4 regions of the Pseudoduganella sp. R-34 genome follow, and region 1 is predicted to be linked to each of the others. Evidence: riboswitches for the same ligand, from Rfam matches in the RefSeq annotation. Region 1 holds a riboswitch; each other region holds the start of a gene.

Region 1 (4,162 bases):
GCTGGTCGCGTCGCGCGTGCAGCCGGCGGTGCTGGATTACTGCGTGTTCTCGCATTGCTCCGACGAGAATGGCCACAAGCGCATGCTGGACTTCCTTGGCGGCCGCCCGCTGCTGAACCTCGGTTTGCGCCTGGGCGAAGGCACAGGCGCCGCGCTGGCCGTGCCGCTGCTGCATGCCGCCGTCAACTTCCTGAACCAGATGGCGACTTTCGAGTCGGCCCAGGTCAGCGAGAAGTCCGAGTAAGCGCCCATGCAGCAGTTGCGCCTGTTCTTCATCGCACTGCAATTCTTCACGCGCCTGCCTATTCCTCGCTGGGTCGGTTTCGAGCCGGCCTGGCTGCACCATGCCTCGCGCTACTTCCCTGCCGTGGGACTGGTGGTGGCGGCGATTGCGGGCGGAGTGTACGCGGCGGCGGCGCTGGTGCTGCCGCCGCTGCTTGCCGTGCTGCTTTCCACGGCCGCCGGCATCTATGCCACCGGAGCCTTCCACGAGGACGGTTTTGCCGATAGCTGCGATGGCCTGGGCGGCGGTCACACGCGCGAGCGCGTGCTGGAGATCATGAAGGATTCGCGCATCGGCGCGTATGGAGCCATCGGCATCGGCCTGATGCTGGCAACCAAGGTGGCGGCGCTGGCCAGCATGCCGAAGCTGGCGGTGCTTGGTGCCCTGCTGGCGGCCCATCCGCTGTCGCGCCTCATGGCCTGTTCGCTGATCTGGCGCATGGAGTATGCGCGCGCGGAGGGCAAGGCCAAGCCGCTGGCGCAGGAAATGCGCGGCGGCGAGTTCGCCATCGCGACGCTGACGGCCGCGCTGCCCGCGGCGGGCGCGCTGGTCGTGGGCTGGCTGCCGCCGGCTGCATTGGGCGCCGGCCTGGCCGGCATGCTGCTGGCGACGCTCTGGCTGGCGCGCAAGTTCCGGCAACGCCTGGGCGGCTATACTGGCGACTGCCTTGGCGCTGTCCAGCAATTGACCGAAGCCGTGTTCTACGTCGCGGCACTGGCCTGCATGTGGAACTGATCCTCGTCCGCCATCCGCAGCCCGATGTCGCGCCCGGCCTGTGCTACGGCAGCAGCGACATTCCGGCAGCAGCGGACGCCCTGGCCGCCGGCCACGCCGCCCTGGCGCCGCAACTGGCCAGCGCCCTCGCCCGCGGCTACCGCCTGTACTCCAGCCCCCTGCGGCGCTGCACGGCCCTGGCCTCCCTGCTGGGCGCCTTCACGTCCGACCCGCGCCTGGTGGAAATGGATTTCGGCGCCTGGGAGCTGCGCAGCTGGCCCGACGTCGCGCGCGCCGAGGTCGATGCCTGGGCCGCCGACCTGCTCGATTACCGCCCTGGCGGCGGAGAAACCGTGCGCGAGGTGGCGCGCCGCGTGCAGTCCTTCCTCGATGAGTTGCAGCACGACGCCATTGTCGTCTGCCACGCCGGCACCATGCGCCTGATGGCGGCCATCGCCGCCGGTGAGCCCTTGCAGCAGGCGGCCGCCAAGCCAAACCACATCAAGTATTGCGGGATCCTTCGCTTGTCCTGGCCAGCCAAGTCCGTATAATGGCGGGGTTTTGGTGCCCGCAATCGAATTCTCGAATGCAGTTAAACGGGAAACACGGCGCTGTCCCTGACAGCCAACGTGTGCTGCCCCCGCAACGGTAAGCAAGTGCCGCCTTCAATGTGCGGCAGCGACCTCCCGGCCACTGTGCGCAAGCATGGGAAGGCCAGGCCGCCAGACTTGCCAGCCCGGATACCGGCCAGACCAGGTGGGAACGCGCCCTGCGCCCGTTCCTGTTCATGCCGGCTTACGGGGACGTGGGCCGGCGGCTCGTTACGAAAGTTGTCATGTCCTTTCCCCTTACCCGGCAAGCGGCCATCGCGTCGCTGGCACTGGCCGTTGCCGCACCTGCCGTCGAAGCACAAACCCAGGCTGCCGTACTGAATTCCGTGCTGATCACCGCCACCCGCACGCCGCAAGCAGCACGCGACATCATCAGCGACACGCTCAGCATCGGCCCAGAGGAAATCGCGCGCAGCGGCGCCGGCTCCATCACCGAACTGCTGCAGCGCCAGCGCGGCATCGAAGTGAGCCGCAACGGCGGACCGGGCACCAATGCCAGCGTGTTCCTGCGCGGCTCCAACGGCAACCAGGTCATCGTCCTGATCGACGGCGTACGCATCGGCTCCGCCAGCAGCGGCGCGGCCGCCTGGAATGCCATTCCGCTGTCCGCCGTCGACCATATCGAAGTCGTGTACGGCCCGTTGAGCACCCTGTACGGCGCCGATGCCATCGGCGGCGTGGTGCAGATCTTCACGAAGAATGGCCACGGCAGCCCGGCGATCGATGCTGGCGTATTGGCAGGCACTTACGGCACCCGATCCGGCACCGCAGGCATTGCCGGCAGCGCCGGCGCCTTCAACTATGCCCTCAGCGCGGGCAAGGAACGCTCCGGCGGCTTCTCCGCCACACTGCCGGCCAGCTCCAGCTACAACAGCGATGACGACGGCTACGACCGCAAGCACGCCAACGGCCAACTGGCCTGGCAGGTCGCGCCCGGCCACGAGCTGGGCGTGCAGTTCCTGCATAGCGACCAGGAAGCGGATTACGATAGCGGCACCAAGGTGCGCGCCTGGAGCACGCAGAAGCTCGACACCGCCGCGCTTTACTCGCGCAACCGCCTGAGCGACGCCTGGCAGATGACGACGCAAGCCGCGCAATCGCGCGACAAGTCCGGCAGCTTTGCCGCCACCGCCAGCCAGATCGATACCAAGCAGACCCAGTTCAGTTGGCAGAACGATATCGCGCTGGGCACCGACAGCCTGCAGCTGCTGGCCGAACACCGCAAGGAAGAAATCGAATCCAACACCGCCGCCCTGGTGCGTGAGCGCAGCACCACTTCCTGGGCCGCCAGCTACAACATGAAGCGCGGCGACCACCTGCTGGCCGCCGCAGCCCGAAACGACGACAGCTCGCCGTATGGTTCGAAGAGTACCGGCTCGCTGGGCTACGGCTACCGCATCACGCCGGGCCTGCGCGTCAACGCCAGCTACGGCACCAGCTTCCGCGCGCCGACGTTCAATGAGCTGTACTACCCCGGCTACGGCCTGCCGGCCAATCGCCCGGAAGAAGGCCGCAACCGCGAAATAGGCGTCCACTTCGAACAGGGCGGCACAGCGCTGGGCGCCGTGGCATACCGCAACAAGCTGACCGACCTGCTGGTGAACATCGCCCCTTGTCCGCTGCCCGGCTTCCGCTTTGGCTGCGCCTACAACGTCAACCAGGCCACGCTGGAAGGCATCTCCCTGTCGGCACGCCAGCAGCTGGGCAGCAATTTCACGCTGTCCGCGAGCGCCGACCTGCAGAACCCGCAGGACGACGTCAGCGGCAAGCTGCTGGTGCGCCGCGCCAAGCGCCACGGCAACCTAGCGCTGGAATATACTGCGGGCAGCCTGAGTACCGGCGCCGAGTGGCAGCTTTCCGGCTACCGTTTCGACGATACGGCCAACCGCAACCGCCTGGGCGGCTACGGCTTGCTGAACCTGTATGCGGCCTGGGAATTCGACCGTTCCTGGACTGCCACCCTGCGCTGGAACAACGTGGCCGGCAAACACTATGAACTGGCGCGCAATTACGCCACCGCCGGTTCCACCGTGTATGCTGGCCTGCGCTTCAGCTACAAATAAATGAGATAAGCTGCCCGCTATGCATCCACTTTCCGCCAACCTGCGCATGCGCGCCGTCACCGTCATCATCCTGCTGGTGCTGTTATCGCTGGCCAGCCTGGTTGCCGCCGGCATGATCGGTTCGGTCAGCATTCCGCTGGCCGACATGCCTGGCGCGCTGCGGGAGTTCATCAGCGGGCAGCCTGCCTCATTGCCCGGCCACCTGCTAGGCCTGCGCGCCGAACGCGCGGCGACGGCTTTCGTGACCGGCGCCTCCCTGTCGCTGGCCGGCGTGATGATGCAGGCCTTGCTGCGCAATCCGCTGGCCGATCCTTATGTGCTGGGCATTTCGTCCGGCGCATCGGTGGGGGCACTGGCGGCATTACTGTTCATGTGCGCGGCGTGGATGGTGGATGCCGCCTCCTTCGCCGGCGCGGTCGTGGTATCGATGATGCTGTACTTCCTGGCGCGGCGCGACCTGCGCGGCGGCACCGCCGCGGAAGGCGGCACTG
Region 2 (4,162 bases), 420 kb from region 1:
CGCCTACCGCCGCCGCGAAAATATTGTCTTCACCACCCTCGACAGCATGGCCGACGCCGACATTGGCATGCTCAGCACTGTCCTGATTGGCAACAGCAACACCTTCGTGCGCAACGGCCTGATGGTAACGCCGCGCGGCTACGCCAACAAGTACGACATGCAAGAGGGTGGCGCGACGCGCGAAGGTGAGCGTGCAGGCCGTTCCCTGTCGACAGGCCTGCTGGGATGGCTCGATACGCTGCGCGCCGAACACGAAGCCGGTGCCAGCATTGAAGAACTGGCAGCGCAGTACCGACTGCCCGCCGACTATATCCGCTCCACGCTCGACGAGCCGTGGGAAGCCGAGACCAGCACCGAAGCGGAAGGGAGCGAAGCATGAGCGACACCCCGGTAAAACCAAAGATCAGCAGCTACCACCGCCACCTGCTGATTTGCACCGGCCCGCGCTGCACTGCCGACGGCCAGTCGCAGGCCCTGTTCGACAGCCTGGGCGACAAATTCAAGGCAGCCGGCTTGAACGAAGGCGAACTGCGCGTGAAGCGCAGCAGGGTAAGCTGCTTCGCGGCCTGCAAGGGCGGCCCGATCGCCTGCGTCCAGCCGGACGGCACCTGGTACTACAATGTCACTCCCGAGAACATGGACCGCATCATCGACCAACACCTATGCAATGGACAGGCCGTTGAGGAAATCGTGTTCCATCAACAGTGAGAGTAGAAGTGCAAAGCAGTTTTGACCAGGCAGCGATTGATGCCGTTTATCGTGTAATTGCCGAACGGCGTGACGTACGCCACTTCGTACCTGGCGCAATCGATGAAGACCTCCTCATGCGCTTGTTGGCAGCTGCGCACCAGGCGCCCAGCGTCGGCCTGATGCAGCCCTGGCGCTTCATCCGCATCCAGAGCCCCGAGCTGCGCGAGCAGATGTATCGGCTGGTCGACGAGGAACGCCAGGCCACCGGGGCCGCTCTCGGCGACCGCAACGAAGAGTTCATGCGGCTGAAGGTCGAAGGCATCCGTGACTGCGGCGAAGTGCTGGTGGCAGCCCTGATGGACCATCGCGAAAAGCACATCTTCGGCCGCCGCACCTTGCCCGAAATGGACCTGGCCTCGGTCGCCTGCGCTATCCAGAACATGTGGCTGGCCGCCCGCGCGGAAGGCCTTGGCATGGGTTGGGTGTCGCTGTTCGATCCGCTCAAGCTGGCAGCCTTGCTGGGCATCCCCGATGGCGGCAAGCCGGTCGCCATTATCTGCCTGGGTCACGTCGCAGGCTTTTACCCCAAACCGATGCTGGAACTCGAGGGATGGGCCATGCGCGGCAAGCTGGCCGACCTGGTTTATACCGACAGGTGGCAGGATAACAACAGTGCATAGCGTATAATCGCCGCCGTTTGGTGCCTCGCGCGCGTTCAAGCGTGCAGTTAAACGGGAAACACATGGCCGTGCTGGTTCAGCCGGCAGGCCAGGGTGTGCTGCCCCCGCAACGGTAAGCAAGCATCGTTCTCCAACGAAGGCCGTCTACACAAGCCACTGTGCGCAAGCATGGGAAGGCAAGACGGTTTGCCTTGCCAGCCCGGATACCGGCCAGACAGGTGGTGCACGCATCGGCGACGATGCGCGCGCTGTTCGGTCGCGCTCACGGGGAGGTGGGCGGGATTGCCGATTCAAACATCCATAATGAAAAAGAAACTGATCCCCATGGTCGCGGGGGCCTTGTGCGCTGTCGCGCAGGCACAAGAGCAAGAGACACCAGCCAGGGTGTACGTCGTTGGCCATCACTATGACAATGGCATTCGCACTTCCGACGCTGCCAGCGAGGGAACCATCACTTCGGCACTGATCGCCAACCGGCCTGCATTGCGGCCCGGCGAGATCCTTGAATTCGTGCCGGGCATGATCGTCACCCAGCACAGCGGCGACGGCAAGGCGAACCAGTACTACCTGCGCGGCTTCAACCTGGACCACGGTACCGACTTCGCCACCTTCGTCGACGGCATGCCGGTCAATATGCGCACGCACGGCCACGGCCAGGGCTATACGGACCTGAATTTCCTGATTCCAGAACTGGTTGGCCGCATCCGCTACCGCAAAGGCCCCTATTACGCAGACGAAGGCGATTTTGCATCGGCCGGCGCCGCGCATATGGGCCTGTCTGATAAGCTGAACGAAAATTTTGCATCGCTGACCGTCGGCGCGGATAACTATCGCCGCGGCGTAGTGGCGAATTCCACCGAGGTTGGCAACGGCAACCTGCTGTATGCACTCGATTTCGGCCACAACGACGGCCCTTGGCAGATGCCGGAAGCGTTCCACAAATCGACGGGTGTGCTGCGATACAGTTCGGGCAACAGCGCGGAGCGTTTCAGCATTACCGGCATGGCGTACAAGGCCGGCTGGCACGCGACCAGCCAGATCCCGCTGCGCGCGGTACAGGACGGACGGCTGGATGAATTCGGTGCGGCCGATCCGAGCGACGGCGGCCGCACCGCGCGCTACAGCCTTTCCGCCGAGTGGCGCAAGCGCGCGGGCGACACGCTGACGGAGGCGCACGCCTATCTGGTACGCAACGATCTCTCGCTGTACAACGACGTCACCTATTTCCTCGACGATCCGGTCAACGGCGACCAGGTGCTGCAGACGGAACGCCGCAAGATGACGGGTTTCGACCTGACCCAAACCTGGTTCGGTCAACTCGGCCAACGCTCGATGGAGAACAACATCGGCGTGCAGGGGCGCTTCGACCGCATTGCGCCAGTCGGGCTGTACGCAACGACGCAGCAGCAGGTGCGGCACCCGATCGCCGAATCGCGTGTTACCGAAGCGAGCATGGCCGCATGGTTCCAGAACACAGTGCAGTGGACGGACTGGCTGCGCTCCATTGCCGGCGTCCGCTACGACAGCTACCGCTTCAATGTCGGCAGCTCTATCGCGGAGAACAGCGGGAAGGTGAACGATCACATTGCATCACCCAAGATCTCCCTTGTGCTCGGGCCCTGGAGCAAGACGGAGTTCTTTGTGAACTACGGAGAAGGCTTCCACAGCAACGATGCGCGCGGTACCACGGCACGCCTGTCGCCACGCGAACGCGAGCCTGTCGATCCTGTCACGCCGCTGGTGAAAACGCGCGGTGCGGAAGTCGGCGCCCGCAGCGAGTTCGTGACCGGCCTGCAAAGCTCGGTCGCACTGTGGCGCCTGCGTTCCGGGTCCGAACTGGTATTTTCCGGCGATGCCGGCGACACGGCGCCGAGCCGAGCCAGCAAGCGTTCCGGCGTCGAGTGGAACAATCACTACGCCGCGACCAAGCACCTGCTGCTGGACTTCGACCTGGCCTATTCGCGTGCGCGCTACACCGAGTTCGACGCCGCCGGCGACCGTGTGCCGGGCGCTGTCGAGAAGGTGGCTTCGTTTGGCGCAACGCTGAACGACATCGGCCCATGGTCCGGCGCGTTCCAGCTGCGCTATTTCGGTCCGCGGCCGCTGATGGAGGACAACAGCGTTCGCTCGTCCAGCACGGCTATCGCCTACTTGCGCACCAGCTATCGCTTCGACCGCCGCTGGCAGCTGACGGCCGACGTGTTCAACCTGTTTGACCGCAAGGCGAGTGATGTCGACTACTACTACGCCTCACGCCTCGCGGGCGAACCGGCAGAAGGCGTGTCCGACATCCACTGTCACCCCGGCGAACCGCGCACGGTGCGTTTGACTTTGCGCGCCGTGTTCTGATCCGCCAGCCCGGCCAGATATGCGCACAGCATATCGGCCAGGCCGCCAGCGTAAGCCTTGATCTCCTTATCGGTACGGGGTTCCTGGGAAAACTGCTGGCCGACGGCGCTGAGAGTATCCATCACCAGGTCGCTTGCCAAGGTACGCTCCGCATTGGTGGCATTGGGCAGCACCTGGTCGATAAAGGTCCGGAACATCCGGTCGCCGGAGGCTTTGGTTTCGATGGCCTCCGGCGCGTCGCGGTAAAGCGGCGCTGCATCGTTAAGCGCGGTGCGCACCGCCGCTTCTTCACATTCCGAGCGCACAAAGGCATGCACCAGCTTACGCAAGCGCTCCAGCGGCGGCTTTGCTGCATCCTGCAGGATTTCCGACAGCATGGCCGACGTTTGCTGCCACTCGTCGCTTTGCAGGCGGAACAGGATCGAAGCCTTGTTGGGGAAGTA
Region 3 (4,162 bases), 350 kb from region 1:
ATTCGCATGCAGCAGCTCTTCGTCCACTTCCCAGCCGCGCGGCGGCTGTGGTCCGATGAACACGTTGCCGAACTGGATGCCCGGCACCAGCAGCTTGCCGCTGTCGACCATGATCTTGCCCGGTGCAGGCCCCCAGCCCTTCAAGCCCTCGATGCCGTAGGACGCGACCCGGCGTCGCAGCGGCTCCAGCGCAGCGCAGCGGCGCGGCGCCTTCGCCTGCAGGCAGCCCGCATAGCCATCGGACAGCGCAGCCAGGTCGCGGATCGCCGCCTCGCGCTGCGGATGATCGGCGCCCTCCACCAGGTGCTGCAGTTCCTTGATCACGACTTCCGCCTGCTTGCGGCCGAGTGCCCATTCGCCGGCAGCTTCCGCTTCCAGCACGTCGGCGTGCAAGCGGCCCAGCAGGCCGCTGGTCATTTCTCCCTGCACGCGCGGCGACAGCGTCGCGAACCACTTCGCATAATCGGCGGCGCTGACGCTGTTCACGGAGCCCGCCAGTTCACGCAAGGCGCCGCGGTCCTCAGGCAGGTTGACGCCGTGCGCCATGATGCGGTCAAGCAGCGCTTCCGGCGTGGCCGGCAATTCGCCGACCGTGTAGCCGGCGTCCTTCAGGGCGTGCAGCATGTCGAACAGCGAAGCCGGCACATCAAGGTTGTCGGCGCCGATGTTCTGGCGGCCCGGCGGGTGATTGTAGTACACCAGCGCCACGCGCTTGTCGCGGTTGGATTTGGCGCGCAAGGCCAGCCAGCGCTCGACGCGCGCAGCCAGGCGCTCCGCTTCCGCCGCCAGTACTACCGGCGGGCGATTCTCGATGCCGGTCAGCTTGTCGCGCTGCGGCTCGCCCAGTGCCGCCACCACGATGGGCTGGCCGATGCCCTGCAGCTCGGGTAGCGCCACGCGGTACTGCACCGAATCAGGCGGCAAGCCGTCCGGCGACAAGCGCCATTGCATGGCGGTGCGGTCGGACAGCCGGATCGCCTTGAACAGCGGGATATCGAGCTTCTTGAATGCCTCGCTGACGGCTTCGCGCCCTTCGGCGGCGCCCACCACAAAGTCCTGCAGCACCACCATGGCGGCCGGCACGGCAGGCGCAATCAGTTCCGGCAAGCGCTCAAGCGCCTCGCGCGAGGCGCCGCCCCAGCGCGGCAGCACCTGCACGCATTGCTGGCCAATGCGTTCGACTTGCTTGCAGACGGCATCGGGCACCGTGCCATCCATGTTCGACAGGTCCAGCACTACCACGGTAGGACGCGCCTGCAGGCCTAGCTGCGCCGCCCTGCCCCATGCCGCCGCGTCGTGCAGTTCGCGCTGGCCGGCGCGCAGGCGCAGCGTCGGTTCCGGCTGCGGCTCGGCCAGGGCGCGCGAGGGGTCGAGCAGGTGCGCAAGCAGCGCTGCCGTGTTGTCGCGGCCACCGGCCTGCCAGACCTGGCGCGCAGCCAGCCACTGGCCTGCCGCCGGTCGCGCCCTGGCTGCCTGCAGTGCCGCTTCCGGCGGCTGCTCGGTCGAGAGCTGGCGCAGCGTTTCAGGCGAAAAGCCCTGCAAGCTGCCCTGCCGTCCGCGCGACAGCAGGCTAAGCGTGGCCTCGCCATTCATGGCCAGCACGCTGGCCTGCGGGCGGGCATGGCGCGGCAAGAATTCCTTCAGGCGCCGGGCCGGGTCGCCGAACAGCGATACGGCCAGGATGCTGTCCGCCTGCGCCAGCCACTGGGCGGCTTGCTTGTCGTCGGCCGCCATCCATTGCGCGGGCGTGCGCAACACGATACGGTCCTGGGGATGGCCGGCCAGGTGGCGATGGGCCGCCTCGATGGCGACAGGCGCAGCGCGTTCGGTCACGATGGCAAACAGCACGGCGGCGTTGGCACGCGCGCAAGCGAACGCACATAGCAGGACCACAATGGTCCGGGCAAAGGTAGTGGTAGGCACAGCAGGATTCCGAGCACGCAAAACCACACCCCGGGCTTCGCACAATCAAAAGTGACCGGCCGGTCTTCTGGCTCGCCTTCTTCCTCCGCTGGCCTGGCCTTCCCGTGCGATGCACAGTGGCGTTGGTCAGCTTCGTCCGGCTTACAGCAGCGGGGGCTGCGCCGGACTGGCGCAAGATGGCTATCCCGCGCGGCACCGGCTTCCCGTTTCACCTCCCGGCAGGCTTGCAGGAAGGCACCAATCACATAACGTGCGTCATTCTAACAGACTGCACTTGGCCAACAATCTAGCCAGAAGAGCAACGACTGTTGTTATAAAGATCCACTTCTTAGAAATGATTGGTAATTCGTGAGAATTAGGTATTTACTGCTAAGTACGCGTCAAAGAACGTGTCTGGGAGAGTAAAAATGCATAACAAGACAACATTACAAGTCCTGGCAGCCGCCTCCGGACTTGCGGATGAGCGCATCCAGGAACTCTGGGAAGGGGCCGATATGTATGCCCGTGCCCAGGCTGGGAATCCGGATTCGCCGCGCTACCAGCAAGTGCTGCATGAGCGCATGGCGGCCATGGTCGAACGTGAAGTGGCCAAGCGCCATGCCGCGGACGGCGAGCCCTGGGTGCTGGCTGACGCCCACCTGGGACAGATTGAAGTGTCGCTGTCCGACGCCCTCAAGGCCTTCGGCGGCCGCACGCACCACGTTATCCATTAGCAAGGCAAAGCCGCCCGCACGGCTGTGAACCGCACCCCGATCCCGTGCCGTCCACAATGCGGCGCCTGCTGTACGGCGCCCGCGATCTCCAGCCCGATTCCCGGCATGCCTGAAGGCAAACCGGCAGGCGTGCCCTGCATCCAGCTCGATTCACACATGCGCTGCAAGCTGTATGGCTTGCCCGAACGCCCCCTCGTGTGCGTGGAATTCAGGGCCGACGAAGCAGTGTGCGGTGAGTCGCGCGAGCAGGCCATGCGCTGGCTGGGTTGGCCGAAGCTGTAAAATACTGGCCCACCATGAGTTTCCAATGCCGCCCAGCCTGTGGCGCCTGCTGCACGGCGCCCTCGATTACGTCCCCGATTCCCGGAATGCCGAACGGCAAACCGGCCGGGGTGCGCTGCGTCCAATTGGGCGACGATAACCGTTGCAAGATCTTCGGCAAGCCGGAACGCCCGGCCTTCTGCGGCGGCCTGCAGCCTTCGGCCGAAATGTGCGGCGAGAGTCGGGAACAGGCGATGACGTGGCTCGCGGTGCTGGAACGCGAAACCTGTCCGTGAGCCGCTAGCGAACGTAGAGCGTTGCGAATGTCGAAGGAATTTCAGCCAGTTCCGCTTCCAGATATGGAACAGTCGCAATGCAAGTGACCCATTCCAGGAATCGATCTTCGCTGAAGTACGATCGAACCACGTCCAGCGTTGCCGTTCGGGCAGCCTCAGGGACAAGCGCCGCTACCGGCGGCGCGCCGCTGTCGTCTACAACCGTCAGCCTGGCCTCGAGACAATGACTCCATTCCCAACCGATGTATGGTCGGGCTTCCAGCGAAAATTCAGATGGCCACCGCATTGTGTCGTTCAGGATCCCATGCGCACCAACCAGCCAGACGACGACCTGCGCGCGCCAGTGCGGTGAGGGGATATCGAACACGGAACGCAGCCAAGGCTCGACTAAAGACTCAGGCAGATATTTCAGGCAGAAGAACATCGAAGCGGAGAAATCTCCACTGGCATCCCACCAGAGCCAGACACGGTTCGGGTTGTCGTTTGATTGACGCAGAATATTCCCGATAGCGATGTCGGTGCCGTTCCAGCACATGCCATCCATCATGCACCGTCCCAGGGTTAGCAGCACATCTTCCCGAAAGCCTTCGTATGGCTCCCGAGAGACGCCGTTCGGGTAAATGGCCATAAACCCAGTCATCAACGATTCCAGCAGGTAGGAAAAACATGCCTCATGGCTGCGCGGCAGGAGCGCCGCAAGCAGGTAGTGGTACCAGGTTTTCCATTCCTCCATCGGACCGAATGACCGGGTACCGCTGGCGATTTCAGCAAAACATTCCTGCAGTTCGCGCACTGCAATCTCGTCCAGGTTTCCCAGCAAGTCACTGAACATTCGCCTTTCGGCCCCCATGAACCAGGCCTCGCCCATCGGAGCGGCCGGCTTTGGAAAATGCGCCCGCAAGCGGCCTAAGGCCAGCGTGTCAATCCCGTTCCCACGCGTCCACAGAAACCGATCCATACCTCGTTCCT
Region 4 (4,162 bases), 2.3 Mb from region 1:
AAGCCCTTGCGCTGGGTTGGCGCCAGGTTGGTGTTGGCGCCGAACATGCCTGCGGTCGGGTCGTAATAGATCTCGTTGTCCAGGTTGTGGCGGAAAATGCGCGCGTCAAGCTTGGCGGCGCCCTGCGCATAACCAAGGCCGATTTCAGCATCGTGCGAAGTCTGGGTTTCCAGCGGCTTGTTGGCCTGCGGAGTGAAGCCGTTCTCGTCGGAGTTGGCGACGCGGTAGCTCTGGCCAATCTTGGCCCACGCTGTCAGGCCCGGCGCGGCAAGCATGCTGCCCTGCACTTCCCAGGCGTTGTTGGCTTGCTTCACGCTGTAGGTGGCGGTGGTGAATGGCACTGGATCGATCGAATCCTTGTCGAACAGTTCGCGGCGCACGCCGGCGGCCAGGCGGAATTGCTGCGGGCCGGAGAACTTCATTTCGTCGCGCAGGTAGAAAGCCTTGCTGCGCTGGCTGGCGTCGGCGGCGGAGAAGGACGCGGTGGTGACGCGGTTCCAGCGGCCGAAGTCAAAGCCGGCGACCAGTTCATTCAGCATGCCGTCGAACTGGCCAAGGTGGCGCACGCGCGGCGAGAACTGGGTCTGCTTCGTGTCGTAGGCGGAGCTGGAAACGCCCCATGGACTGAAATAAGTGGCTTCCGCTTCCTTCTTGCGATGCGACAGCTCCGCAGCCAGGTCGAAGGCGCCTACCATGTGCTCCCAGGCGGCGGTATATCGGTCGCTATCGAGCTTGCCGAAATCGTTCGGGGTCAGGGTCTGGCGCGGATTGGCGTTGAATTGCGCTTCCGTCAGGCTGCCGGCGAAGCGCTGGTCCTGTCGCGCGATGTCGGCACGCAGCGAGAAGCTGCCCACGCCGGTGCTGAATTTCACGCCGCCGTCAAGGCGCGACTGCTTGAATTCATTGTTGTCGCGGTAGTTGTCGGAGCGCTGGTGGCCGGCCGACGCGTCGAAGGCAAAGCCGTCGAAGCCCTGTGCCACGCTGGCGCGCACCTCGCCGCTGTCAAACTGGCCCAGCTCAGTGAACATATTGCCGCTGCGCTCGCCGGCTTGCGGGCGCTTGGTGGTGATCTGGATCACGCCGCCGGTGGCGCCTTCGCCATACAGCACGCTGGCGCCGCCGCGCATGATGTCGATGCGCTCCACCATGTCGATCGGAATGGTGGACAGGGTTGCGCTGGACAGCTCGTTTTCGTTCAGGCGCACGCCATCCAGCACAATCACCACGTTCTGGTCGCTGTTGGTGCCGAAGCCGCGCAGGTCGAGGCCGAAGTCGGGGCTGCCGGTCAGGCTCTGGCGGCCGTACACGCCGCCGATCTTGCGGATCGCCTGGTTGACGTCGGACACGCCGGCGCGGCGGATGTCGGCCGCGGTGATGGTGGTGGCGCCGATCGGCAGCAGCGACGGATCGCTGGCGAAGCGGGAACCGGAAACGACAACGGTGTTCGATTGGGCTTGGGCCGCTGCGGCAAAGCACAGGGCAACCGCTGCGGCAACGGCGCAGCGCGAAGTGATGAAGGTCATGGCAAATCAGTAGAAAGAGTATCCGCCTGCGTCCCCGCAGCCGGAATCCACAGAAGACGAACCCTGCGCGGGCGCGCTTCCACCTCCCTGGCCGGTATCCGGGCTGGCAAGACTGACCGGGCCACCTTCCTGCAGCAGCAGTGGCTAATTGGCGCGGCCTGCCGTCTCAATGACGGCGCTTGCGTACCGTTGCGGGGGCAGCACATTGCGTTTCCCGTTTAACTGCCTCCATGAACAGGAGGCGGGCACCAAGGCGCCGCCATTATACGCCGGTTAAAGTTGGCATAAAAGTTTGGCAATCGGCCGCCACCCGGGCTATATTTTGGTGTTGCAAAAAACCTAATGGAGTCTTATGCGCATCACTCACCTTTTGGCCGCGGCCGCCCTGTTGGGCGGGGTCGCGGTCCAGGCCAGCCTGTGGGCCGGTGGCGCGACGTCCGCCACCGTGCCGGAAGCCGGTAGCGGCATCGCACTGGCGCCAGCCAAGGCGGCCGCCGTCATGCAGCCCAGCGCTCCCGGCGCCTGGGGCGGCATCCGCACCGGCCAGGAGGCCACGTTGTCCGACCGCGTGGTGGACTACCAGATCGAAGCCAGCCTGGACCCGGTCAAGCACACCATCGACGGCAAGCAGCGCCTGACCTGGCGCAACCGCAGCGCCGAACCGGTGCGCAGCGTCTACCTGCACCTGTACCTGAATGCCTTCCAGAACGGCTACAGCACCTTCCACACCGAGGAGCGCAAAACCGGCAGCGGCATTCGCAACAGCGCCCTGAGCAAAGATGGAGAATGGGGCTACACGGAATTGCGCAGCGTGCAGCAAGGCGGCGCCAAGGTGCCGTGGACTTTCGTGCATCCCGACGGCGGCCCGGCGGCCGACCAGACCGTGGTGCGCCTTGACCTGCCGCAGGCTGTCGCAGCGGGCGCCAGCACCACGCTCGATATCGCCTTTTTCGACCAGCTTCCGCGCGTGATGGCGCGCAGCGGCTACTTCGACAGCTTCCACCTGGTGGCGCAATGGTTCCCCAAGATCGCCGTGCTGGAACTGCCGGGCGAACGGGGCGCCACCGCGGTGCGCTGGAACGCGCATGAATACCACGCGGAATCCGAGTATTACGCGGACTTTGGCAGCTATGACGTCAAGCTCACCGTCCCCAGGGAATATACCGTGGGAGCCACCGGCGAACTGCAGGGCGCCCCGCAGGAAAAGGACGGCAAGCTGACCCACCATTTCGTGCAGGGCGACGTGCACGATTTCGCGTGGACCGCCGACAAGCGCACTGCGGCACCGCTGACCGGCACCTGGACCGGGCCCGGCAGCCCGCAAGTGAAGATCACCGTGCTTTATCCGCCGGAATTCGCATCCAACGCGGCGCCTGCCTTGCAGGCCACCAAGGATTCGCTGGACTACTTCTCGAAGACCCTCGGCCCCTATCCGTACAAAACCGTGACTGTGGTCATTCCTCCGCATAACGCCAGCGAAGCGGGCGGCATGGAGTACCCCACCTTCTTCACTGTCGACAACTTTGCCGGCCTGAAGCCGGGCACGTTCGCATCGGCGGCGCTGGATTTCGTCACCATTCACGAATTCGGCCATGGCTACTTCTACGGCATCCTCGCCAGCAACGAGTTCGAAGAGCCGATGCTGGACGAAGGCCTGAACGAGTACTGGAACCAGCGCATGCTGCGCGATACGGGCCGCAAGGCCTACCTCACGACGCCGTTCCTGCGCGCGATCGGATTTGCGCCCACCATCAAGGGCTTCGAGTTCGAACGCCAGGGCACGCCGCGTGACGAGCCCTCCGATCCGCTGGGCCAGAATGCCTATACCCGCCTGCAAGGCATTGGCCCGGTGTATTCGCGCACCACCCTGGTCATGCACGACCTGGAAGCGCAGCTGGGCAAGGAAACCATGGAGCGCGCCTTCAAGGAGTATTACCGCCGCTGGAAATTCCGCCACCCAAGCGTGGCTGATTTCCGTGAGACGCTGGCAGAAGTCAGCGGCCAGCGCCAGCTGGTGGAAACCGTCTTCGCGCAGCAGGTCTACGCCACCACTCGCGTGGATGACCGCATTTCCTCCTTCAGCAGCGAAGAGGTGCTGCCACTGCCGGGCCGGCAAATGAAGGGCGGCAAGCTTGCCGACTTGAGCGAAGAGCAGGTCGACCAGCACGTCGAACAACTGCGCGATGCATGGGAAAAGGCCAACCCGGAAGCCAAGCCGGGCACTGGCCCGTTCCCCTACCTGACACGGGTCACCGTGCGCCGGCGCGGCGCCGATGTCTCGCAAACACTGGTGGTCACCTTCGCCGATGGCAGCAAGGAGACCGTGTTCTGGGGCGGCGAACAGCGCTGGCATACCTACGAGTGGACCAAGCCCGTGAAAGCGGTATCCGCCCAGCTCGACCCTGAGGGCAAACACCTGCTCGACGTCAGCAAGCTCGATGACAGCCGCACCCTGAAGAAGGACGGCAGCGCGTCGCGCCGCTGGACCGTCGACCTGGCCGCCATCATCCAGACCCTGCTCTCTTTCATCGCCACTGTATGAAGCTGACAACCAACCTCAAACACGCCGGCCGCGCCGCCCTGCAATGGCGCCTGATGCTGATCTGGCTGATCGCCATGCTGCTGCCGACAGCCCTGCT

The links. Region 1 has a riboswitch for cobalamin ahead of ACN9MW_RS30750 (TonB-dependent receptor domain-containing protein). Riboswitches for the same ligand answer to the same signal wherever they lie in the genome.
Region 2: it holds a riboswitch for cobalamin, as region 1 does, so the genes downstream of both, ACN9MW_RS01565 (TonB-dependent receptor) here and ACN9MW_RS30750 (TonB-dependent receptor domain-containing protein) in region 1, are expected to answer to the same signal.
Region 3: it holds a riboswitch for cobalamin, as region 1 does, so the genes downstream of both, ACN9MW_RS29330 (cobaltochelatase subunit CobN) here and ACN9MW_RS30750 (TonB-dependent receptor domain-containing protein) in region 1, are expected to answer to the same signal.
Region 4: it holds a riboswitch for cobalamin, as region 1 does, so the genes downstream of both, ACN9MW_RS10245 (TonB-dependent receptor) here and ACN9MW_RS30750 (TonB-dependent receptor domain-containing protein) in region 1, are expected to answer to the same signal.

What each region holds. Positions count from the first base shown of each region.
Region 1 is NZ_CP184572.1:6,714,481-6,718,642, forward strand. It holds gene cobT (nicotinate-nucleotide--dimethylbenzimidazole phosphoribosyltransferase) at 1-244, shown strand, start outside; gene ACN9MW_RS30740 (adenosylcobinamide-GDP ribazoletransferase) at 251-1,018, shown strand; gene ACN9MW_RS30745 (histidine phosphatase family protein) at 1,009-1,548, shown strand; cobalamin riboswitch at 1,543-1,763, shown strand; gene ACN9MW_RS30750 (TonB-dependent receptor domain-containing protein) at 1,833-3,671, shown strand; gene ACN9MW_RS30755 (FecCD family ABC transporter permease) at 3,691-4,162, shown strand, end outside.
Region 2 is NZ_CP184572.1:330,529-334,690, forward strand. It holds gene cobJ (precorrin-3B C(17)-methyltransferase) at 1-379, shown strand, start outside; gene ACN9MW_RS01555 ((2Fe-2S) ferredoxin domain-containing protein) at 376-708, shown strand; gene bluB (5,6-dimethylbenzimidazole synthase) at 717-1,370, shown strand; cobalamin riboswitch at 1,373-1,599, shown strand; gene ACN9MW_RS01565 (TonB-dependent receptor) at 1,674-3,719, shown strand; gene ACN9MW_RS01570 (TetR family transcriptional regulator) at 3,668-4,162, opposite strand, start outside.
Region 3 is NZ_CP184572.1:6,366,685-6,370,846, forward strand. It holds gene ACN9MW_RS29330 (cobaltochelatase subunit CobN) at 1-1,923, opposite strand, end outside; cobalamin riboswitch at 1,964-2,180, opposite strand; gene ACN9MW_RS29335 (hypothetical protein) at 2,331-2,636, shown strand; gene ACN9MW_RS29340 (YkgJ family cysteine cluster protein) at 2,676-2,918, shown strand; gene ACN9MW_RS29345 (YkgJ family cysteine cluster protein) at 2,933-3,193, shown strand; gene ACN9MW_RS29350 (hypothetical protein) at 3,198-4,151, opposite strand.
Region 4 is NZ_CP184572.1:2,221,405-2,225,566, reverse strand. It holds gene ACN9MW_RS10245 (TonB-dependent receptor) at 1-1,523, opposite strand, end outside; cobalamin riboswitch at 1,596-1,791, opposite strand; gene ACN9MW_RS10240 (M1 family metallopeptidase) at 1,876-4,065, shown strand; gene ACN9MW_RS10235 (hypothetical protein) at 4,062-4,162, shown strand, end outside.